Regions from separate parts of the Micromonospora sp. NPDC005252 genome, predicted to be linked through region 1. Evidence: riboswitches for the same ligand, from Rfam matches in the RefSeq annotation. Region 1 holds a riboswitch; the other holds the start of a gene.
What was found. A riboswitch is a leader RNA that binds a small molecule or an ion and turns the genes downstream of it on or off. The one in region 1 is predicted to bind cobalamin.
Positions count from the first base shown of each region.

Region 2: it holds a riboswitch for cobalamin, as region 1 does, so the genes downstream of both, ACFYPH_RS17660 (ribonucleoside-diphosphate reductase subunit alpha) here and cobN (cobaltochelatase subunit CobN) in region 1, are expected to answer to the same signal.

Region 1 is NZ_JBIAKN010000002.1:216,273-224,644, forward strand. It holds gene ACFYPH_RS06755 (aldo/keto reductase) at 1-493, shown strand, start outside; gene ACFYPH_RS06760 (hypothetical protein) at 561-1,223, opposite strand; gene helR (RNA polymerase recycling motor ATPase HelR) at 1,242-3,404, opposite strand; gene ACFYPH_RS06770 (hypothetical protein) at 3,667-4,002, shown strand; cobalamin riboswitch at 4,286-4,415, shown strand; gene cobN (cobaltochelatase subunit CobN) at 4,698-8,366, shown strand; gene ACFYPH_RS06780 (VWA domain-containing protein) at 8,363-8,372, shown strand, end outside.
Region 2 is NZ_JBIAKN010000005.1:328,630-337,001, reverse strand. It holds gene ACFYPH_RS17675 (histidine phosphatase family protein) at 205-807, opposite strand; gene ACFYPH_RS17670 (CbtA family protein) at 804-1,574, opposite strand; gene ACFYPH_RS17665 (CbtB domain-containing protein) at 1,565-1,768, opposite strand; cobalamin riboswitch at 1,827-1,900, opposite strand; cobalamin riboswitch at 2,097-2,317, shown strand; gene ACFYPH_RS17660 (ribonucleoside-diphosphate reductase subunit alpha) at 2,496-4,844, shown strand; gene ACFYPH_RS17655 (ribonucleotide-diphosphate reductase subunit beta) at 4,883-5,878, shown strand; gene ACFYPH_RS17650 (family 43 glycosylhydrolase) at 6,025-7,866, opposite strand; gene ACFYPH_RS17645 (FadR/GntR family transcriptional regulator) at 8,274-8,372, opposite strand, start outside.

The sequences.
Region 1 (8,372 bases):
CGTGGTGAACCTGCGACTCGGCCGGGGGCCGGGCGCGGTGCCGTTGGCCGAGCGGTTCGGCGCCCTGGCCGAGCTGCGCGCTGCCGGGCTGATCCGGCATCTCGGGCTGTCCAACGTCCGGCCCGAGCAGGTGGACGAGGTGGCGGGCATCGCGCCCGTGGTCTGCGTGCAGAACAACTACGGCCTGGACGCGTACCGGGAGCAGGACGCCTTCGTCCGCGCCTGCGGCGAGCGGGGCATCGCCTACGTGCCCTTCTTCGCGCTGGCCGGCACCGGTCGGGAGGCGGGTGCGAGCGCCGCGCCGGGCGGGGCCGTCGAGGCGGTCGCCCGGGCCCACGGCGTCACCCCCCAGCAGGTACGCCTGGCCTGGACGCTGCACCAGGGCCCGCACGTCCTCGCGATCCCCGGCACCGGCGACCCGGCCCACCTGCGGGAGAACATCGCCGCCGCCGCGCTACGCCTGACCCCCGAGGACCTCAACCGCCTCCCCTGACCCCTGCCCCCGGTGATCATGAAGTTATTGCCATCGATGCCGGCGTGTCGCGCCGATAACTTCATGATCACCGGAGCCAGACCCGGAGGGGGCCCGCAGGGAGGAAGCCGGCTCGGCGGGCGGGTGGTAGGTCGGGGGTGGTCTCGTAGCCGACCAGGGGTACGCCGGGCAGGGTGGCGGGAATCGCCCGCCAGATCTCGTCCGGGTCGTCGCTGTGGGTGAACAGGTTGGAGACGCCGGCCGGGTCGTCGCCGCTGACCACCGCCCCGCCGACGACAGCGCCCCGCTCGTCGTGGCGGGCCAGCACCGGGATGCGCGGGTCGGCCAGCAGCGCCGGGCGGAACAGTTCCCCGCCGCCGTGCGCGCTCGCCCAGGCCGCCAGCCCTTGCCCGGTGGTGACCGGCGTGAGCGGCGGGCCGACCGGCGGGTCGGTCGACGGGCGGTGGATCCACTGCGCGTCGAAGAGCACCCGGAACCCGTACGCCGAGAGGTCGAGGTCGGCGAAGCTGTCCTTCACCGACGCGCCGGGCCCGACGTCGATCCGCGCCAGCAGCGCCTCGGGGTCGACGCCGGGGCGCAGGGTGACCGCGTCCGGATACCAGGGTGGGGAGCGGCGGGGCACCGACCACGCCTCGGCGTCGATCCGGCCGGCCAGCCCGTGGCTGGCGCACACGGCGTCGCACCATCGCGCGTTGTTGTGCGCCGCCGCCTCCCGCACGTTCTTTGACACGCCCGGCAGCCTATGAGGTCAGGACCCGGTGAGGACGACGAGTCGCTGGGTCGCGCGGGTCATCGCGACGTACCGGTCGACCGCACCCTGGATGCCCTCGCCGAACGTCTCCGGGTCGACGAGGACGACCAGGTCGAACTCCAGCCCCTTGGACAGTTCCGGGCTCAGCGACCGGACGCGATTCGTCGCCGGCCGGAAGGTGGGCTCGCCGATGACGCAGGCGATCCCGTCGGCGTGCTCCGCGAGCCAGCCGTCGACGATCGCGTCCAGCTCGCGCACCGACCCGTGGATCACCGGAATCCCGTTGCCGCGGATCGAGGTCGGCACGTTCGCGTCCGGGAGCACGGCCCGGATGACCGGCTCGGCCTGCTCCATGACCTCCCGTGGCGTCCGGTAGTTGATGCTCAGCGAGGTCAGGGTGACCCGGTCGAGGCCGATGCGCCTCAGTCGTTCCGGCCACGACTCCGTGAACCCGTGCCGGGCCTGGGCGCGGTCCCCGACGATGGTGAAGCTGCGCGCCGGGCAGCGCGACAGCAGCATCTGCCACTGCGCGTCGGTCAGCTCCTGCGCCTCGTCCACGACGATGTGCGCGAACGGGCCGGCCAGCAGATCCGCGTCGGCGCTGGGGAGTACGGCCTCGTCGACCAGCGCGTCCTGCAGGTCCAGTTGGCGCAGGCTCGACAGCACACCCTCGCCGTCGTCGTAGGCGTGGGCCGCGATCAGCTCGTCGACGACCGTCGCCATGCGCGCGCGTTCGGCGGCGATGGTGGCCTCGTGACGGCGCGTACGCCGGGACGCCTCCGGGTCGCCGAGCCGCTGCCGTGCCGCGTCCAGCAGCGGCAGGTCGGACACCGTCCAGGCGCGGGCGTCGACGCGTTGGAGCCGGCGGATGTCCTCGGGGCCGAGCCAGGGGGCGCACCGGCGCAGATAGGCGGGCACCGACCACAGGTCGGCGACGATGTCGGTCACTTCGAGCAGCGGCCAGGCGCGGTTGAACGCCGTGCGCAGATCCCGGTTGCGCAGCAGCGACCCGCGTACCAGGTCGTCCGACTCGTCGCCGTCGTACCTCCCGAGCAGGATCGCCAGCAGCTCCTGCCAGATCTCGTCCCGCGCCTCGTTGTGCGGGGTGCCGGGTCCGGGCGCCTCGAACGCCTGGGCCCAGTCGTCCGCGCTCAACCGCACGTCGGCGTCGCCGGCCGTGACCGTCATCGCCGTGGTCGGCGGCTCCTCGTAGAACCGCACGGCCGCCTCGATCGCCCGGACCAGATCCGCCGAGGACTTCAGGCGGGCCACGTCCGGGTCGGCCTCGACCGTCGCCGCGGCACCCTGGGGGACGAGGTCGCGCAGGGTGCAGGTCTGCACGTCCTCCTCGCCGAGGCTGGGCAGAACGTCGGCGACGTACGCCAGGTAGGGCTCGTGCGGCCCGACGAACAGCACCCCGCCGCGGCGGTGACCGAGGCGGGGGTCGGAGTAGAGCAGGTACGCGGTGCGGTGCAGGGCGACGACGGTCTTGCCCGTGCCCGGACCGCCGTCGACGACGAGAGCGCCGCGCGATCCGGCCCGGATGATGGCGTCCTGGTCGGCCTGGATGGTGCCGAGCACGTCGCGCATCCGGGCCGACCGGTTGCCGCCGAGGCTGGCGATGAACGCGGACTGGTCGTCCAGCGCCGCGTGCCCCTCGAACCCGTCCGGGGTGAACACCTCGTCCCAGTAGTCGCTGATCCGGCCGAGCGTCCAGCGGTACCGACGCCGGCTCGCCAGGCCCATCGGGTTGGCGTGGGTCGCCCCGAAGAACGGCTCGGCCGCCGGGGAGCGCCAGTCGAGCAGCAGCCGCCGACCGTTGCCGTCGGTGAGGCCGAAGCGTCCGATGTAGACCGGCTCGGGGTCGTCCGCGCTGACGATGCGCCCGAGGCACAGGTCCAGACCGAAGCGCCGCAGGGCGCGCAGGCGAGCGGTCAGCCGGCGGATCTCCTCGTCCCGGACTACCGCCTGGCGGCCCTTGCCGGCGGGTGCCCGGCGCTCGGCGTCGAGGCGGTCGGACAGCTCGGCGATCGACTGCTCCAGGCTCGCCGCGATGACGGCGAAGTGCTGCTCGTCACGGTCGATCAGCGCCGGGTCGGCCTTGGCGGCGAGGTTGTCGGGAAGGTCGAACGCGCTGGCCGCCGCCGACGAGTTGTGCATGTATTGGCTCCCGTTTCCGCAGGTCCTGGCCTTGGACGGGCAATTCTGCGGTACACCTGGGGCCTTGCCGCAAGTCCCCCCATGCGGTATATGTTGGATATGGCGGGGAGTGTTGTCCCCCGCTTTCAGGGCTTCCGTTCGGTACGCCCGCTCCAGCGGTTCCGTCCGCGCTCCGCCGAGTCAGATTTCTCCCACCTGGCGTGCAGCGTATTGCCAGGAATCGGTGCTGAACTGGAGTGGCGTCCGAGGAGAGGGGCTGGGCATGGGCTGGTTCAACCGGCGGTCACGGGGCACCGAGGCGACCCCAACGAAGCTGGACCGCGAGGCCACCCGGGACGATCTCGCCGCGCTGGAGTCGTTCGTCGCCAGCCGGCGGGGAGTGGAGTTCTACCTGGAGCCGGAGACCACCGCCACCGACACCACAGTGGTGGCGATCGCCCACGACGGCGAATGGATCCGCCGCCGCACCGGCACACCCCGCGCGGCGGGCGCCATCGCCCGCAAGCACGCGGTGCCGCTGTACGAGGCGGCCCGCACCGGCTACCCGGAGCGGATGCGGGTGTGGAATCGGGCACACCCGGAGCGCCACGCCCGCTGAGACTCCTCCGCCCAGAAGCCACCACCGCCGGGCCAGCGGCGCGAGCCAGAGTGCTCCGCCGATCCTTTGCTCTGCTTACCAATAAGCGCCAGTGACGCCCCATTCCCGTTGCGTATAGGGAAGCAGAGCAAAGGATGTCGGGCATTGATCCGGGGCATCGAGGTCGGGTGATCCGCTGTCGCGTCGACAGTTGAGGCTCGGTGACGCACGCCCGTTCGTCGGGCCGGAGCAGCGTTGACCCGCAGCGCAGGGGTGTGGCAGCATTCGCGGCCTGACGGCAGTGAAGGAAGTCGGTGCGAATCCGACGCGGTCCCGCCACTGTCACCGGGGAGCGATCCCCCCTCGTGAGTCACGGCCGTGTGTCTGCGGTTGGAAGGCCGGGGGAGAGCGTCGATCCGGAAGCCAGGATACTTCGGCCGTCGGGACGTACCCCAGGGCGTGGACACCCGAGGAGGACCCGATGACGCTTGGCGTCTCCATCACCGACGGCTGCTGCCGTCCTGCGCACCGCGGCCGTGCCGTCGCCGCGATCGGCATCGACTCCGTTCACCGCTGAGTTCCGGACCGCGCCGCCCGTCGCTCCCGGCCGCAGGCCGCTGAGCCGGCCGGATCGCGGCCTCCGCTGAACCCTGCGCCCATCCCACGTCGCCAGGCCGCTCTCGCGAGCGTGCCGACGTTACCGTCCGGAGCCTGCCGTGCGCGTTCTGCTGCTCTCCACCGCCGACACCGACCTGCTGGCCGCCCGCGCCAGTGACGCCGACTACCGGCTCGCCAACCCGGCGCGGGTGGCGGCCGACGAGGTGCCCGCCCTGCTCGACGGGGTCGACCTCGCCGTCGTACGCCTGCTCGGGGGTCGGCAGGCGTGGCCGGACGGCCTCGCCGCGGTGCTCGCCACCGGCGTGCCGACTGTCGTGCTCGGCGGTGAGGCGGTGCCCGACGCGGAGCTGATGGCGATCTCCACGGTGCCGTCCGGAGTGGTCACCCAGGCGCTGGCGTACCTGGTGGAGGGCGGGCCTGACAACCTCGGGCACCTGGCCCGGTTCCTCTGCGACACGGTGCTGCTCACCGGCGAGGGGTTCGCCCCGCCCGCGCCGACCCCGGCGTACGGCGTACACGGCGACCACCCGACCGACCCGCGGCGGCCCACCGTGGGGATCGTCTTCTACCGGGCGCACGCCCTCGCCGGCAACACCGCCTTCGTCGACGTCCTGGCCGAGGCCGTGCGGGAGGCCGGGGGCAACCCGCTGCCGATCTTCTGTGGCTCGCTGCGGGGCCTGACCACGGGCGCGGGCCCGCTCGGGCTGTTCGCCCGCTGTGACGCGCTGCTGGTCACCGTGCTCGCGGCCGGCGGAGCGGTCGCCGCCGACGCGTCCGGGGGCGGCGACGAGGACGCGTGGGACGTCGGCGCCCTCGCCGCCCTGGACGTGCCCGTCATTCAGGCGCTCTGCCTGACCAGCACCAGGGAGCAGTGGGCCGGCAGCGACGCCGGGCTGTCCCCGTTGGACGCGGCGATGCAGGTGGCCATCCCCGAGTTCGACGGACGGATCGTCACCGTGCCGTTCTCGTTCAAGCGGATCGACGCGGACGGCCTCTCGGTCTACGCCGCCGACCCCGAGCGGGCCGCCCGGGTGGCCGGCATCGCGGTGCGTCACGCCCGGCTGCGGTACGTGCCCAACGCCGACAAGCGGGTCGCCGTCGTGCTCAGCTCGTACCCCACCAAGCACTCCCGGGTCGGCAACGCCGTCGGGCTGGACACCCCCGTCTCGGCGGTCCGGCTGCTCGCCGCACTGGCCGAGGCGGGTTACCACCTGGGGGACGCGCCGCCGCCCGACGACGGCGACGCGCTGATCCACGCCCTGATCGCCGCCGGTGGGCACGACGTGGAGTGGCTCACCCCGGAGCAGTTGGCCGCCGCCGAGGCCCGGGTGCCCGGCGAGACCTACCGGCGGTGGTTCGACCAGGTACCGGCCAAGCTGCGTGAGCGGATGCGGGAGCACTGGGGTGAGCCGCCCGGCGAGCTCTACACCGACGGCGGGGACCTCGTGCTCGCCGGGCTGCGCTTCGGCAACGTGGTGCTGCTGATCCAGCCGCCGCGTGGCTTCGGGGAGAACCCGATCGCCATCTACCACGACCCGGACCTGCCGCCGAGCCACCACTACCTGGCCGCGTACCGCTGGCTGGCCGCGCCCGTCGCGGACGGCGGCTTCGGCGCGGACGCCGTGGTGCACCTGGGCAAGCACGGCACCCTGGAATGGTTGCCCGGCAAGGGTCTCGGCCTGGCGGCCGACTGCGCGCCCGACGCGGTCCTCGGTGACCTGCCGCTGGTCTACCCGTTCATCGTCAACGACCCCGGCGAGGGCACCCAGGCCAAGCGGCGCGCACACGCCGTGGTGATCGACCACCTGGTGCCGCCGATGGCCCGCGCCGAGACCTACGGCGACCTGGCCAAGCTGGAGCAACTGCTCGACGAGTACGCCACCGTGCAGGCCCTCGACCCGGCCAAGGTGCCGACCGTGCGGGCGCAGATCTGGGACCTGGTGCGCGCCGCCGAGCTGCATCACGACCTGCACGCCGAGGCGATGCCCGACGCCGACGACTTCGACGACTTCGTGCTGCACCTCGACGGGTACCTCTGTGAGGTCAAGGACGTGCAGATCCGCGACGGGCTGCACATCCTCGCCGACGCGCCCGTCGGCGAACCGCGGGTCAACCTGGTCCTCGCGGTGCTGCGCGCACCCCAGATCTGGGGCGGCAACCACGCCCTGCCCGGCCTGCGACAGGCCCTCGCCGCCGCGTACGGCCTCGACGAGCAGGAACTGCTGGCGGCACCGGGCGAACGACTGGCGGTGCCCACGGCGTTGACCGACGTGGTGGACGGGCCGGCCGGCACGGCCGCCGACGCCGTCGACCTCATCGAGGCGCTCGCCCGGAGGTTGGTCATCGGGATGGAGACGCTCGGCTGGGACGCCGAGGCGGTCGACGCGGTGGTCGCGGAGGTGACCGGGCAGCCGATCCCGGACGTCGTCGCGGTGCTGCGCTTCGCGGCCACCGAACTGGTGCCCCGGCTGGCGCGCACCACCGACGAGCTGACCCACACCCTCGGGGCGCTCGACGGGCGGTTCGTGCCGCCCGGACCGTCCGGTTCACCCACCCGGGGCCTGGTCAACGTGCTGCCCACCGGCCGCAACTTCTACTCCGTCGACCCGAAGGCCATCCCCAGCCGCAACGCCTGGGACGTCGGGGTGGCCCTCGCGGACTCGCTGCTGGCCCGGCACCTCGCCGACACCGGCACGTACCCCCGCTCGGTGGGGTTGACCGTGTGGGGCACCAGCGCCATGCGCACCCAGGGCGACGACATCGCCGAGGTGCTCGCGCTGCTGGGCTGCCGCCCGGTGTGGGACGACCGGTCCCGGCGGGTCACCGGCATCGAGGTGGTGCCGACCGCCGAGCTGGGCCGGCCCCGCGTCGACGTGACCGTGCGCATCTCCGGCTTCTTCCGCGACGCGTTCCCGCACGTCGTGGCGCTGCTCGACGACGCCGTACGGCGGGTCGCCGCGCTGGACGAGCCGGACGAGGAGAACTACGTGCGGGCGCACGTCGCCGCCGACCTCGCCGAACACGGCGACGAGCGGCGGGCCACCGCCCGGATCTTCGGCTCCAAGCCCGGAGCGTACGGCGCGGGCCTGCTGCCGCTGATCGACGCGCGGACCTGGCGCAGCGACGCCGACCTCGCCGAGGTGTACGCGGTGTGGGGCGGCTACGCGTACGGCCGGGGCCTGGACGGGCGGGAGGCGCGCGCCGACATGGAACGCTCGTTCGCGCGGATCGCGGTGGCGGTGAAGAACCAGGACACCCGCGAGCACGACATCGTCGACTCGGACGACTACTTCCAATACCACGGCGGGATGGTGGCGATGGTCCGCCACCTCACCGGATCGTCGCCGCAGGCGTACGTGGGTGACTCGGCGATGCCGCACGACGTGCGCACCCGCACGCTGGGCGAGGAGACCCGGCGGGTGTTCCGCGCCCGGGTGGTCAACCCGAAGTGGATCGCGGCGATGCGCCGGCACGGCTACAAGGGCGCGTTCGAGCTGGCGGCCACCGTGGACTACCTGTTCGGCTACGACGCCACGGCCGGCGTGGTCGACGACTGGATGTACGAGCACCTGGCCGCCGCGTACCTCTTCGACGACACGACCCGGGAGTTCCTGGAGCAGTCCAACCCGTGGGCGCTGCGCGGCATCACCGAGCGGCTGCTGGAGGCCGCCGACCGGGGGCTGTGGGCCAAACCCGAGCCGGCCACCCTGGACCGACTCCGTGACACGTACCTGGCCAGCGAGGGCGACCTGGAGGACCGGGCATGATCACCT
Region 2 (8,372 bases), on a different contig from region 1:
CGCGCGGCCGCCGGTCTTGCGTGGCCCTGTCGCCCGGCGCGGCGGGCGAGGGCGCGTCGCCCGTGAGGCACATACCTCAGAGTCATATTCATACCTCTGCGGTATGTCGCTCACCGGTCTGTACGCCTGCCGGCAGCCCGACCCCACCGCTTCCATGCCGCCCCGAATCTGGGGCAGCTCTACAGGGGCCGTGGTCGACAGTCGTCACCCGCTCGCGGGTGCCGGAGGCGCGCTCAGGCGGAGCCGCCACCGTGGGCCCTGGCCGGTGAGCCGGACGACCGCCAACGGCTCGACGTCCAACTGCCGGTACGTCGCCAGCGGTAGTCCCAGGGCGTGCACGACCGCGACCCGGATCACGAGCGGGTGGGTGACGGCCGTGACCCGTCGGCCGAGGCCGCGCTGTTGGTCCAGCCAGCGGCCGACGCGCTCGCGTAGGGCGGCGACGGACTCGCCCCCGTGCGGCGCGGCGTCCGGGGTGGACAGCCACTCGTGCAGCGCGTCGGGCTGCGCGGCGCCGATCTCCTTCAGCGACCGGCCGGTCCAGTCGCCGTAGTCGCAGTCGGCCAGCGCCGTCTCCACAGCGGGCGCGAGACCGAGGGCGTACGCGGTCTGGACGGCCGCCGCCGCGGGGCTGGACAGGCAGGCGTCGGTGTCGCCCGACGGCGCCCGCCGGCCCAGCACGGTGGGGGACAGGGCGAGGGCGGCGCTGCGGCCACCCTCGTCCAGTGTGTCGTCCCCGCCGAACCGGGCCCGCCGCAGGGCGGCGGTGTGACCGTGGGCGACCAGCCGCAGGCTGGTGGCGTTCACCCGGCCAGTCGTGCGTCGGTTACCGCGCGCTGCCGGTGCATCAGGGCGGCGAAGAGCAGGCCGATCCCGGTCCACAGCACCACCTGGGTGCCGAGGGAGGCGAGCCGGAAGCTCCACAGCAGCGTGGCGGGGAAGTCCCCCGGGACCTCCTGGAACGACGGCAGCACCACGTAGGCCACGCCGGTGACCAGCAGGAACCCGCCGACCGCCGCGGCGGCGCGCAGCCACACCGGCGCCTGCTCGCCGACCGACCGGTAGCCCAGCGAACCGGACCAGACCGCCACCAGGCCGAGGACCACCAGCAGCAGGTAGGTGACCGTGCGCTGGTTGATGGTGGCCGGGTCGCCGACGGCCGGCGGGTTCGGCGGGTACTTGAGGAACGGCACGATCACCGCGCCGAGCAGCGCGCCGCCGGCCAGCAGCAGGCCGGACCACCCGTCGTCAACCGTGCGCCGCCGCCGGTTCAGCAGGACGTACGCGGTGGCCAGCAGGCCACCCATCGCGGCCCCGAACAGGGCGGTGGCCAGGAACAGCCCGCCGTGCTGGCCGTTCCTGCTGACCAGAGCGTCCTCGTCGTGCTGGTGCCCCCCGGTGGCGGGTTCGGCGTGTGCCGCCGCCTCCTCGATGGCGATGGCCGCCTCGACGTGGGGTTCGCCGACGACGTAGGCGAACGTTCCGGCGAGCAGGCCGGCCACCAGGCCGGCGAGCAGCCCGCGCAGGAGAACCGTGACGAACGTGGGTGCGGTGCCGGTGCCGCTCAGTGGCACGGGACACCGAGCAGGTGCCGGCCGTCGTGCATCAGCTCGTGCAGGTACGTCCCGCTGCGCGAGACCGCGCCCTGGTCGAAGGCGACGAGATAGGCCAGCAAGGTGAGCACGGCGACGGTGGCCAGGACCGTCCACAGGAGACGGGTCGGGGCAGCGGGGTGCACCAGCGGCTGGCTGGACGTGGAACTGGACATGCGTGCACGAACCTCCTCGGGGATGACGCGTCCCCATCGCAAGGCTGCGGACGACCGAGCGTCCTGGCTCGCGGCCCCGGGGTCGGGGACCGCTCACAGTGGCGCGACCGCGCCGGATTCTCACCGGCTTCCCTCGCGTCGCCGCAGATAGTGGGTCGACCGTATCGGTGCCGGTTCGGTCGGTCAAGCCGACGGCGGTGTCCGAACGCGACCCCGCCGGATGCTCGCGCGTCTGCCGTCGCCGACGGATCGACGACGGCCGTCAGCGGCGACCGCGACACGCCCGGACCCGACATGTGGGGTGTGACAAACCCAGTCGCCCCTATATATGGTGTCGACCGCAGCTGGTTCGGCCACTCATCCCAGGGCGGCCGAGGCAAGAGGGAACCCGGTGGAATTCCGGGACTGCCCCGCAGCGGTGAGTGGGAACGACAGCCGTCATCAGCACTGGGCCGCCACCTGGCCTGGGAAGCGACGGCCAGTAGGGGACCGGGTGAACCCCGGTCGTGCCCGCGAGTCCGAAGACCTGCCAGCGCGCCGCGTACCCGCATCCGGGTGGGCGGTGGTCCGAGGCCGCGTGGGACGGCCGACGCCTTTCGGATCCGCGCCGCCGGCGTGGCGTCCGCCGGTGTCGGTCTCCTCGTGCCGAGGGCCATCAGGTCCTCAAGCTCGCGAGGAGTGAGTGGTGACAGTTACCGAGGTAGCCGCGGCCGGCGGCGAGACGGCCCTGCGGCGTACGCCGGGGCAGGTCCGCGAACGCGGCGGCGCCAGCGAGCCGGTGGACGTGCGCAGGCTCGTCGCCGAGGTCGAGCGCTGGGCCGACGACCTGCCCGACGTCGACCCGCTGCGGGTGGCGACCCGCACGATCAGCGGCCTGTACGACGGCGCGACGACAGCCGAGCTGGACCGGCTGACCATCCAGACCGCTGCCGAGATGATCGGTACGGAGCCGCAGTACTCGCGCCTCGCCGCCCGGCTGCTGGCCAGCCACATCGACCGGGAGGTACGCCGACAGGGCGTCACCTCGTTCAGCGCGGCGATCCGGACCGGCCACGCGCAGGGGCTGATCGGAGACGAGACCGCCGCGTTCGTCGCCGCGCACGGCAGCTTGCTCGACGACGCCGTCGACGCCGACGGCGACCGCCGCTTCGAGTACTTCGGGCTGCGTACGGTCTACGACCGGTACCTGCTGCGCCACCCCACCAGCCGGCTGGTGCTGGAGAGCCCGCAGTACTGGCTGCTGCGGGTGGCCTGCGGCCTGTCCCGTACGCCGGACGAGGCGGTCGACTTCTACCGGCTGATGTCCAGCCTGGCCTACCTGCCCAGCTCACCCACGCTGTTCAACTCCGGCACCCGGCACACGCAGATGTCCTCGTGCTACCTCGTCGACTCGCCGCGCGACGAGTTGGACTCGATCTACCAGCGCTACGCCCAGGTCGCGAACCTGTCCAAGTTCGCCGGTGGCATCGGCATCGCGTACTCCCGGGTCCGGTCCCGGGGCGCGCTGATCCGCGGCACCAACGGGCAGTCCAACGGGATCGTGCCGTGGCTGCGTACGCTCGACGCGAGCGTCGCCGCGGTCAACCAGGGCGGCCGGCGCAAGGGCGCGGCCTGCGTCTACCTGGAGCCGTGGCATCCGGACATCGAGGAGTTCCTGCAACTGCGGGACAACACCGGCGAGGACGCCCGGCGTACCCACAACCTAAACCTCGCCAACTGGATCCCGGACGAGTTCATGCGCCGGGTCGAGGCCGACGAGGTGTGGTCGCTGTTCGACCCGGACGAGGTTCCCGAGCTGCCCGACCTGTGGGGGGAGCGGTTCGACGCCGCGTACCGGGCGGCCGAGGCACAGGGCCGCTACGTGCGGCAGGTGCCGGCGCGGGAGCTGTACGGGAAGATGATGCGCACACTGGCCCAGACCGGCAACGGCTGGATGACCTTCAAGGACGCGGCCAACCGGCTGTGCAACCAGACGGCCGAGCCGGGCAACGTGGTGCACCTGTCCAACCTGTGCACCGAGATCATCGAGGTGTCCAGCGACGCCGAGACCGCGGTGTGCAACCTCGGCTCGGTGAACGTCGCCGCCCACCTGACCGGGAGCGGCATCGACTGGCCGCGACTGCGCGCCACGGTCCGGACCGCTGTGACGTTCCTCGACCGGGTCATCGACATCAACTACTACCCGACATCGCAGGCGGCGGCGAGCAACCCCCGTTGGCGGCCGGTCGGGCTCGGGCTGATGGGCCTGCAGGACGTGTTCTTCGCACTGCGGCTGCCGTTCGACTCGCCGGCCGCGCGGAAGCTGTCCACCCGGATCAGCGAGGAGCTGTACCTGACCGCGCTGGAGACCTCCGCCGACCTGGCGCGTGAGTTCGGCGCCCATCCGGCGTACGCCCAGACCCGGGCCGCGCGGGGCCAGCTCCAACCCGACCTGTGGGGTGTCGAGGGTACGCAGACCGCGCGCTGGGCCGCGCTGCGCCAGCGGGTCGGGGAGTACGGGCTGCGCAACTCGCTGCTGGTGGCGGTCGCGCCGACCGCGACCATCGCCTCGATCGCCGGGTGTTACGAGTGCATCGAGCCGCAGGTCTCGAACCTGTTCAAGCGCGAGACCCTGTCCGGGGAGTTCCTCCAGGTCAACACGGCCCTGGTCCGCGAGCTGAAGGCGCGTGGCCTGTGGACCGAGCAGATCCGGTCGGCGATCCGGCGCGCGGAGGGGTCGGTGCAGGACGTCGTGGAACTCCCGGCCGACGTGCGGGAGCTGTTCCGCACCGCGTGGGAGCTGCCGCAGCGGGCGCTGATCGACCTGGCCGCCGCCCGCGCCCCGTTCATCGACCAGTCCCAGTCGCTGAACCTGTTCCTGGCCTCGCCCACCATCGGCAAGCTCTCCTCGATGTACCTGTACGCCTGGAAGACCGGGCTGAAGACCACCTACTACCTGCGCTCCCGTCCCGCCACACGCATCCAGCAGGCCACCGTCACGCCCGCCGCCGTCGCCCTCGTCACGCCGTCGACGAGTGACGCCGAGGCGCTGGCCTGCTCGCTGGAGAACCCCGAGTCGTGCGAGGCGTGCCAGTGACCGTCTCCGACACCGCCGCCGACGCGAGGACCACGCACATGCTGCTCGACCCCGGGATGGATCTCACTCTCCGCCCGATGCGCTACCCGCACTTCTTCGACCGGTTCCGCGCCGCCATCCGCAACACCTGGACGGTCGAGGAGGTCGACCTGCACGCCGACCTCGCCGATCTGGACAGGCTGTCGCCGGCCGAGCGGCACCTGGTCAGCCGCCTCGTCGCGTTCTTCGCCACCGGCGACACGATCGTCGCCAACAACCTCGTGCTCAACCTGTACCAGCACGTCAACAGCCCGGAAGGCCGCCTCTACCTGTCGCGGCAGCTGTTCGAGGAGGCCGTGCACGTCCAGTTCTACCTCAACCTGCTCGACACGTACGTGCCCGACGAGACCGAGCGGTTCGCCGCCTTCGCCGCCATCGAAAACATCCCCTCGATCCGCCGCAAGGCCGAGTTCTGCTTCCGCTGGATCGACTCGCTGGGGGAGTTGCGCGAGCTGCGGACCCGGGACGACCGGCGCGCGTTCCTGCTCAACCTCATCTGCTTCGCCGCCTGCATCGAGGGATTGTTCTTCTACGGCGCGTTCGCGTACGTCTACTTCCTGCGCTCCCGCGGCCTGCTGCACGGCCTGGCCTCCGGCACCAACTGGGTCTTCCGCGACGAGTCGATGCACATGGCGTTCGCGTTCGACGTGGTGGACACCGTGCGTGCCGAGGAGCCCGACCTGTTCGACGACGATCTCGCCGACCAGGTTCGCCAGATGCTCACCGAGGCCGTCGAGTGCGAGGTCCAGTTCGCCGAGGACCTGGTGGGTCAGGGCGTGCCCGGTCTCACCCGGGCGGACATGCGGGAGTATCTCCAGCACGTCGCCGACCGCCGTCTCGTCCAGCTCGGGATCGCCCCGCACTACGGGTCCGCCAACCCGTTCGCCTTCATGGAGTTGCAGGACGTCCAGGAGCTGTCCAACTTCTTCGAGCGGCGGGTGTCGGCGTACCAGGTGGGAGTGACCGGGACGGTGGCCTTCGACGACGACTTCTAGGACCCCCACCCCACCCCCTCCCCACCCCGTCGACCAGGAAGTTGCTGCTCCCCTATCGGCGTGTCAGGGGCACCAAATTCATGATCAACGTCGGCGGCGGGCGAGGTGGGGATGGGGTGGGGGTGTTCTTGGGGGTGGAGTGACCCTCAGGCGGGGGAGCAGGTCGGAGTGATGGTCGGCGGACTGGTGGTGGCGCTCGTGCTGAGGTAGCCCGCGGTGGTGGACGTTCCCGGCGCGAGCTGCCCGTTGTAGGCGGCGTTCGCGACGGTCACCTGGTTGCCCGTCTGGGTGAGGGTGCCGTTCCAGACCTGTGACACCGTCTGCCCACTGGGGAGGGTGAAGGTGACCCGCCACCCGGCGAGCGACGAGGCCCCGGCGTTGGTGACCGTCAGCCGTCCTTCGAATCCGCCCTGCCACGTGTTGACCACGGTGTTGGTCACCGCGCAGGACTGCCCAGCCGGGACCGTCGGCGTCGGCGTCGGCGTGGGAGTGGGCGTCGGGGTGGGGGTCGGAGTCGGCGTCGGAGTCGGCGTCGGAGTCGGCGTCGGAGTCGGCGTCGACGTCGCGGTGGGGGTCGGGGTGGGCGTCGTGGTGCCGGCGGGCTGGAACTGCCACCAGTTGAAGTTGAACAGGTTGCCGCTGCCGCCGGTGAAGCGCAGGTACAGGTCCTGGGTCCCGGTGGCGCCGCTGACCGGGCAGGAGATGGTCTGCCAGGTCTGCCACCCGCCGGTGCCCGGCACCGCGCAGCTGCCCACCCGGGTGCCGGTGGGGCTACCGAGGCGCAGTTCGATCGTGCCACCGGACGTGGCCGAGGCGACCCGGGCGGAGAAGGACGTCGCGCCCGTACCGAAGCCCACGCCCTTGACCTTGATGTAGTCCCCGTTCTCGATGAACCCGACGTTCATCCCGCCCTCGCTGGCCGGCTCGGTCTCGATGCCGGAGCCCCAGGCGATGGTCTCGGCCTCCTGCCGCCCGTACGGGTTCAGGGTGCCGATCTGAGGGGCGCCCGTCGTGGTCATGTTGATCGTCGGGATGGTGCCGTTGGTGTTGTAGGTGAACTTCTCCACGGCCACCGAGCGGGTGTAGCCGCCGCCACCGGGCAACGCTCCGTTGTGGTAGAAGAAGTACGAGCCGCCGTTGAAGTCGATGACTCCGGGGTGGTTGGTGAAGCTCGCGCCCTGGCGGGGCATGACCGTCCCGCGGTAGGTCCAGGGGCCGGTCGGGCCGGTCGCGGTCGAGTAACCGATGAACTCGGAGCAGCACTCCGCCGCGAACACGTTGTAGTAGATACCGTTGCGCTTGTAGACCCACGGGCCCTCTTCGTAGAGGGTCGGCCGGCTCGCGTTCCCCGTCCGGGTGCCGAACCCGGCGGTGGTGAGCGGAATCTTGGTGGCGCTGCCGCTGTAGGAGATCATGTCCGCGTTCAGCCGGACGTACCACAGGTTCGGGTTGCCCCAGTACAGGTACGCCTGGCCGTCGTCGTCGATGAAGACGGTGGGGTCGATCTCGCCGTTGCCCACCAGCGGACGGCCGATGGCGTCCCGGAACGGCCCGGTGGGGCTGTCGGCGACCGCGACGCCGATGGCCATCGAGTTGGTCGCCCGGGCGGTCACCGGCACGTACCAGTAGAACTTGCCGTTGCGGGCGACGACCTGGCCGGCCCACGCGTTGGCGCTCGCCCAGCTGAAGGTGCTGAGGCTCAGGGGCGAGCCGTGGTCGGTCCAGTTGACCATGTCGGCCGACGACCACACCCGCCAGTCCTTCATGGTGAAGTACGTGGAGCCGTCCTCGTCGTGGCCGGTGTAGAGGTAGACCCGTCCGTTGTGCACCAGGGGAGCCGGGTCGGCGGTGTAGATGTGCTGGACGATGGGGTTGTCCGCGTGGGCGGCCGTGGCCGGCGTCAGCGTCGAGATGAGCAGCAGGCTCACGAGCCAGGCGACGCCGCGCCGGAGCCGGTTCTTCGTCCGTGGTGGCGGTGTGGGGTGCATCGGTACCTCCAGGGTGGGTCACGACGGGCGGGCACGGTTCGCCGCTCTCGCTGGCGGGTGCCGCGTGTCGTCGCGGGTCGCTTCGGGACCTCGGTGGTGGCCGTGCCGCGAGAGCGGCAGGAGGGATCGGGGGTCCACCATGGCTCCCGCGCGCGGCGTCCCGCCGTTGTCAACGGCGGTGGTCAACGTCCCTGAGGGAGGCCCGGACACCCACCAGCGGGCGTTGGTCATGCGCGACTCCATCGACCTCGGCGGATCGAGTGGAGCGGTGAAGCGTGCCCTTCGCCTCTGCGGCCCGAGGGTAGTCTGTTATCGCTAACATTCTCAAGCGATGGATAAATCTGGATTTCCGCGCCGCCGTCGCAGGCCGGTCGGACCGGGGTCGCCAACGTCCGGCGACCGGGTCGTCAGCGCTGCAGCCGCGTCGGGCTGCCCGGCCCGCTGCGCCGGACGAGCCACGCCTCGGTGATGTGCGTGAACATCGCCTGCGCGGCGCCGTCGGGGTC